Regions from separate parts of the Roseateles sp. L2-2 genome, predicted to be linked through region 2. Evidence: riboswitches for the same ligand, from Rfam matches in the RefSeq annotation. Region 2 holds a riboswitch; the other holds the start of a gene.

Region 1 (3,355 bases), 410 kb from region 2:
AGCTCGTCGATGAAGCGCGTGGCGCGCTCGTCGGACAGCAGCTCCGAGCACACGCCCACCGAGCGCGACGCGTCAGGCACGTAGACCACCGGGCCTTCGTAATGCGGCGAGATCTTGACGGCCGTGTGCACCCGGCTGGTGGTCGCGCCGCCGATCAGCAGCGGGATCTTCTTCATGCGGAAGTAGTCGTCACGCTGCATCTCCGCGGCGACGTACTGCATCTCCTCCAGGCTGGGCGTGATCAGGCCCGACAGCCCGATGATGTCCGCGCCCTCGACCTTGGCCTTCGCGAGGATGTCCTGGCACGGGACCATCACGCCCATGTTGACGACCTCGAAGTTGTTGCACTGCAGGACCACCGTGACGATGTTCTTGCCGATGTCGTGCACGTCGCCCTTCACCGTCGCGATGACGATCTTGCCCTTGGAGCGCACGTCCTCGCCGGCTTCGGCCATCAGACGCTTCTCCTCCTCGATGTAGGGCACCAGGTGGGCGACGGCGGACTTCATCACCCGCGCGCTCTTCACCACCTGCGGCAGGAACATCTTGCCGGCGCCGAACAGGTCGCCGACCACGTTCATGCCGGCCATCAGCGGGCCTTCGATCACGTGCAGCGGGCGGCCGCCGCCGGCGCGGATGCCCTGCCAGGCTTCCTCGGTGTCCTCGACGATGAAGTCGGTGATGCCGTGGATCAGCGCATGCGACAGCCGCGCGGCGACGTCGCCCGCGCGCCAGGCCAGCTTGGCGCTGTCGTCCTTGGCGGCGCCCTTGACCGACTCGGCCACCTCCAGCAGTCGCTCGGTGGAATCCTCGCGGCGGTTCAGCACCACGTCCTCGACGCGCTCGCGCAGGTCGGCGGGGATCTCGTCGTAAACGCCGACCATGCCGGCGTTGACGATGCCCATGTCCATGCCGGCCTGGATCGCGTGGTACAGGAAGACGGTGTGGATGGCCTCGCGCACCGGCTCGTTGCCGCGGAAGCTGAACGACACGTTGGACACGCCGCCGCTGACCTTCGCGCCGGGCAGATTCTGCTTGATCCAGCGCGTCGCCTCGATGAAGTCGACGGCGTAGTTGTTGTGCTCCTCGATGCCGGTGGCGATCGCGAAGATGTTGGGGTCGAAGATGATGTCCTCGGGCGGGAAGCCGATCTCGTCGACCAGCATCCGATAGGCGCGCTCGCAGATCTGGGTCTTGCGCTCGTAGGTGTCGGCCTGGCCGGTCTCGTCGAAGGCCATCACCACCGTGGCCGCGCCGTAGCGGCGGATCAGCTTGGCCTGGCGGCGGAACTCCGCCTCACCTTCCTTCAGCGAGATCGAGTTGACGATGCCCTTGCCCTGGATGCACTTCAGGCCGGCTTCGATCACCTCCCACTTGGACGAGTCGATCATGATCGGCACGCGGGCGATCTCGGGCTCCGAGGCGATCAGGTTGAGGAAGCGCACCATCGCGGCCTTGCTGTCCAGCATGGCCTCGTCCATGTTGATGTCGATGACCTGGGCGCCGTTCTCGACCTGCTGGCGGGCGACGCTCAGGGCGGCCTCGAACTCGCCGTTCAGGATCAGCCGGGCGAAGGCCTTCGAGCCGGTGACGTTGGTGCGCTCGCCGATGTTCACGAACAGCGTGCCGGCGCCGATGTTCACCGGCTCCAGGCCGGAGAGCTTCATCGGAGGCACGGCGACCGGTACGACGGGCGCGGGGGGTCTGTCGGAGGCGTCGGAAGCGGAATGGGTGGCGGACATGGCGGCGGCGCTTTTCGGAGCTGGACGTGAGCTGAAACGAAAGACGGGGCCGCGCAACTCACCGCAACCCCGCGGAACGCGGGTCGGTGAGCGCCGTTGTGAGGCGGTGTCCGGGAGTCCGACACCGCCGTTCCGAGCCTGGCGGGCACCCGGGTGACGGGACCTGTCGCAACGCTCCTCGGAAACCACCGCCGCCGCAAGGGGCGCGGGTGCGGCCTTGCTGGGAGCGGGAACAGCGTGCATTCTACCGGTCCGACCCCGCTTTGTTCGTGCCGTATTGCCTTGTCCCGCCCGCGGCGCCCCTATCCTCCCCGGGCGTCGAGACGAGAGCGACGACACAACAACGACAAGACGACGACACGTCGAAGGGAAGGCACCGTGGATCTGGTCCAACTGCCACCAAACAGCCTGCGCGTGGGACAGGTGCTGACGTTCTCGCTGCGCGACGCGGCGGGTCATCTGCTGTTCGCCTCCGGGCATCCGCTGCCGGACACGCCACAGGTCCGCGACCTGCTGGCCCGCGGGCCGTGGGTGCAGGCGCACGAGACGCGCGAGTACCAGCGCGCCCTGGCCCACAAGCTCGACACGATGATGCTGCAGGGCGCGTCGATGTCGGCGCTGGCCAATGCGACCGCCGAGTACAAGCCCACCCGGCCGATGCCGATGCCGCAGCAGACGGCGCCGGCGCACACCGCCATCTGGGCCGACCTGCAGTGGCATGCGCAGCAGGTGCTGCGCGATGCGCGCCGGCCGGACTTCCTGATGCGCCTGACCGAGCTGCTCGACAAGGTGCTGACGCGGCTCACGCAGCAGCCGGACGCCTCGCTGGCGATGCTGGTGCACGACGCCGGCCAGGAGCCGCTGCAGTACAGCGCGCGGCATGCGCTGCTGTCGCTGGCGCTGGTGGAGATGACGACGCGACAGCTCGGTTGGGGCGAAGGCCGGCGCCGCACGCTGGGCCTGGCGGCGCTGACGATGAACCTGGACAGCGGCGCGCAGCAGGATCAGCACGCGATGCGTCCGGAAGCGCTGGGCGAGGCGCAGCGCGAGCAGCTCGCCGGCCACGGCGATCGCGCGGCGGCGACGCTGCTGGCGATCGGCGTCGATGACGACGATTGGCTGACGGCCGTGCGCCTCCACCACGACGCAGGCCCCGGACCGCTGGCCGGCCGTTCCGACGGCGAGCTGATGGCGCGACTGCTGCGGCGCGCCGACGTCTACGGCGCCCGCCTGAGCCCGCGGCGCAGCCGCCGGCCGCTGTCCGCGGCACAGGCGGCGCGGGCGGTCTACCTCGACGAACTCCAGCAGCCCGACGAAGCGGGTGCCGCGCTGATCAAGGCGATCGGCCTCTATCCGCCGGGCTCGCTGGTGCGGCTGGCCAATGGCGAGGAAGGCATGGTGCTCAAACGCGGGCACAGCGCCAACGCGCCGCTGGTGGCCTCGCTGCTGGGCCGCAGCGGCACGCCGCTGACCTCGCCCGTCCTGCGCGACACGCGCCTGCAGGCCCAGGCCATCACGGCCAGCCTCGCGCCGCATGAGATCCGCCTGCGGATCAACATGGACGCGATGTTGAAGCTCTACGGAACCTGACGTCCGTCGGGCGTCGGGCGTCG
Region 2 (3,355 bases):
CATGACCGACGTCCAGTCCGATTCCGCCGCCGTCCCGGCCTCGTTCGAGGCGGGAGACGATCCGATGCCCGTGCCGCCGCCGCAGCCGGACATCGATGCGTGCTGCGGCAACGGCTGCGATCCGTGCATCTTCGACCTGCACGATCTGGCGATGGATGCGTACCGACAGGCCCTGCGCGCCTGGAAGACACGCCATCCGGACGCCGGCTGACGATTCTCCGAACCCCACCCGAAGGGCCGCCTCGCGCGGCCCTTTCCTTTTGGGGAAACGCCCCGTTCCGCCCCCTTCCCGACTCCGGGGGTGTTTTCGTTTCGTGACGTTTTCGGGGACATCCCCCGGTTCAGAACCCGCTTCCGAAGGCCGACATCAAGGACAGGCGCCGCGCTTGCCGCAGCGGTGCGGTGCTCCCGCCTTCCGGAGGTCTCGATGTTCATGACCGGCCCGTCCCGCTTCCATGTCGCGCATTCCGACGCGCAAGCCAACCTGCGCTTCGCGCTGGCGCGGTTGAGCACCGATTGGCGCAGCCTGGACCCGTTCGGACTCGAGATCCTGCTGCGGCACCTGCTGATGGCGGAACACCGCTGCATGCCGCATCCCAGCGTGCTGCGCGAACGTCCGACCAACCGCTGGCTGCTGCCGCGGTTGCGCCGTCGGCGGATCGAGGTGGCGGAACGCCTGGTCGCCGTCGGCGGCCGGGTCAGCCATGCCGCGCTGGCGCGTGTGTTGCCGCGCGGCCACGACTGGCCGGGCATCTCGGCGCTGGTCGGCCGGCATGCCTGGGATCCGGTCGAAGGACGCCAGCCGCGCCCGCATCGTCCGGTCGTCGACGAACCGGCCTACCCGCGCGCCGCCAGCAGCGCCCGCGCCACTTCCGCGAAGCCGTCACCGCGTTCGGTCGCGGTCACGTAAGCGGGCGGGTGATCCAGCATCGGCAGGAAACGCGCGATGTTGGCCACGCCCACGGTCAACGGCATCCGTTCGAACATCAGTTGATCGTTCGTCGAATCGCCGACGTACACCCACTCGGCGGGATCGAAGTCCAGGCCCGTCAGCCGCTTCACCGCCCACGACGCGGCCGTCCACTTGCTGTGGTCGCCGATCCAGCCGTTGACGTGGATGGAGCTGACCGTCGCCACCAGCCCGTGCGCGCGCATCCGGTCGCAGACGGCGGCGATCGCCTCGTCGTCCAGCATCGTGAATTCGCTGTGGTCGACGGCGATGTCGGTCAGCCTGCCAGCGCTGTCGCGCGCGAGCACGGCGCCGGGCACCGTCGCGACGATCTCCCGCGCGCACGCCTGCAGTCTGGCGAAATTCTCCAGTCGCGTGGCATCGTCCTGGGCGAATTCGGTCGACAGGCCGTCCCCCTCCCGATGGAGAAGCACCCCTCCGTTCTCCGCCACGATCCCCCGCACGGGCCAGGCCGTCGCGAAGGGCTCGCTCCAGCCGGCGGGACGCCCGGTGATCGCGATGACGGGCACGCCGGCGGCATGCAGCCGGTGCAGCGCGTCCAGCGCCGCCGGCGCGATGGCGCCTTCCGCCGTCAGGGTGTCGTCGATGTCCGTCAGCACCCCGCGCAGGGGGCGCCAGGCCGCGCGGGGGCAGTCGCTGAGCGGGGGGATCGTTCGCATGGGGGGCGATTGTGGCCCCGACCACGATGCCGTCATCCAACCGCCGCACAGAACATGACTACAATCCAGCCCTGTTCCGAGGAGCGTTGCGACCTCCCATCCCATCGAGGCCAGGCTCGGAACCGCCGCGCGGCGACACGTCCGCGGCAATGGCAACCGCGCTCACCCGTCGACCCTTCGCAGGCCGGGTGAGGACCGAGCGGCAGATGCCCCAGCACTTGCCCTCCAAACGCCTCCCCAATCCCCTGATCGCTGGCGTCGACGGCCCTTCCTCGCAGGAGTCCGCATGAACGCCCAACTGAAGCCGCTGGCCCAAGACCAGTACCTGATCAAAGACCTGTCGCTGGCCGACTGGGGCCGCAAGGAGATCAAGATCGCCGAGAGCGAGATGCCCGCGCTGATGGCCATCCGCGAGGAATACGCCGCCGCGCAGCCGCTCAAGGGCGCGCGCATCACCGGCTCGCTGCACATGACGATCCAGACCGCCGTGCTGGTCGAGACGCTGCAGGCGCTGGGCGCGGAAGTCCGCTGGGCCTCGTGCAACATCTTCTCGACGCAGGACCACGCCGCCGCCGCGCTGGTCGCCGTCGGCACCCCCGTCTTCGCCTACAAGGGCGAGACGCTGGAAGACTACTGGGACTACACGCACCGCATCTTCGACTTCGGCGCCAAGGGCACGCCGGGCGAAGGCCCGAACATGATCCTGGACGACGGCGGCGACGCGACGCTGCTGATGCACCTGGGCCAGAAGGCCGAGAAGGATCTCTCCGTGCTGGCCAATCCGGGCAGCGAGGAAGAGCGCATCCTGTTCGCCGCGATCAAGAAGAAGATCGCCGAGGACGGCACCTGGTACACCCGCAAGAGCGCCGAGATCATCGGCGTCACGGAAGAGACGACCACGGGGGTGCACCGCCTGAAGGAAATGTCGGCCAAGGGCACGCTGCTGTTCCGCGCGATCAACGTCAACGACTCGGTCACCAAGAGCAAGTTCGACAACCTGTACGGCTGCCGCGAGTCGCTGGTGGACGGCATCAAGCGCGCCACCGACGTGATGATCGCCGGCAAGATCGCCGTGATCGCCGGCTACGGCGACGTGGGCAAGGGCTCGGCGCAGGCGATGCGCGCGCTGTCGGCCCAGGTCTGGGTCACCGAGATCGACCCGATCTGCGCGCTGCAGGCCGCGATGGAAGGCTTCCGCGTCGTGACGATGGAATACGCCGCCGACAAGGCCGACATCTTCGTCACCACGACCGGCAACAAGGGCGTGATCCGCCATGAGCACATGGCCGCGATGAAGCACAACGCCATCGTCTGCAACATCGGCCACTTCGACAACGAGATCGACATCGCGTCGATCGAGAAGTACGAGTGGGAAGAGATCAAGCCGCAGGTCGATCACGTGATCTTCCCCGGTATTGATGGCAAGCCGGGCAAGCGCATCATCCTGCTGGCCAAGGGCCGCCTGGTGAACCTGGGCTGCGGCACGGGCCACCCGAGCTACGTGATGTCGTCCAGCTTCGCCAACCAGACGATCGCCCAGATCGAGCTGTTCGCGCACAAGGACGCCTACGCCGTCGGCCAGGTCTACGTGCTGCCCAAGCACCTGGACGAGCACGTCGCCCGCCTGCAGCTGAAGACGCTGAACGCGCAGCTGAGCGAGTTGACGGACGAGCAGGCCGCCTACATCGGCGTGTCGAAGTCGGGCCCCTACAAGCCCGATACCTAC

What was found. Region 2 has a riboswitch for S-adenosylhomocysteine ahead of ahcY (adenosylhomocysteinase). Riboswitches for the same ligand answer to the same signal wherever they lie in the genome.
Region 1: another riboswitch for S-adenosylhomocysteine. It lies ahead of metH (methionine synthase); the one in region 2 lies ahead of ahcY (adenosylhomocysteinase).

The regions. Positions count from the first base shown of each region.
Region 1 is NZ_CP192509.1:472,370-475,724, reverse strand. It holds gene metH (methionine synthase) at 1-1,742, opposite strand, end outside; S-adenosyl-L-homocysteine riboswitch at 1,824-1,928, opposite strand; gene ACQZ13_RS02185 (HD-GYP domain-containing protein) at 2,121-3,332, shown strand.
Region 2 is NZ_CP192509.1:885,264-888,618, reverse strand. It holds gene ACQZ13_RS04130 (oxidoreductase-like domain-containing protein) at 2-211, shown strand; gene ACQZ13_RS04125 (hypothetical protein) at 434-910, shown strand; gene ACQZ13_RS04120 (HAD-IIB family hydrolase) at 838-1,629, opposite strand; S-adenosyl-L-homocysteine riboswitch at 1,702-1,800, shown strand; gene ahcY (adenosylhomocysteinase) at 1,916-3,355, shown strand, end outside.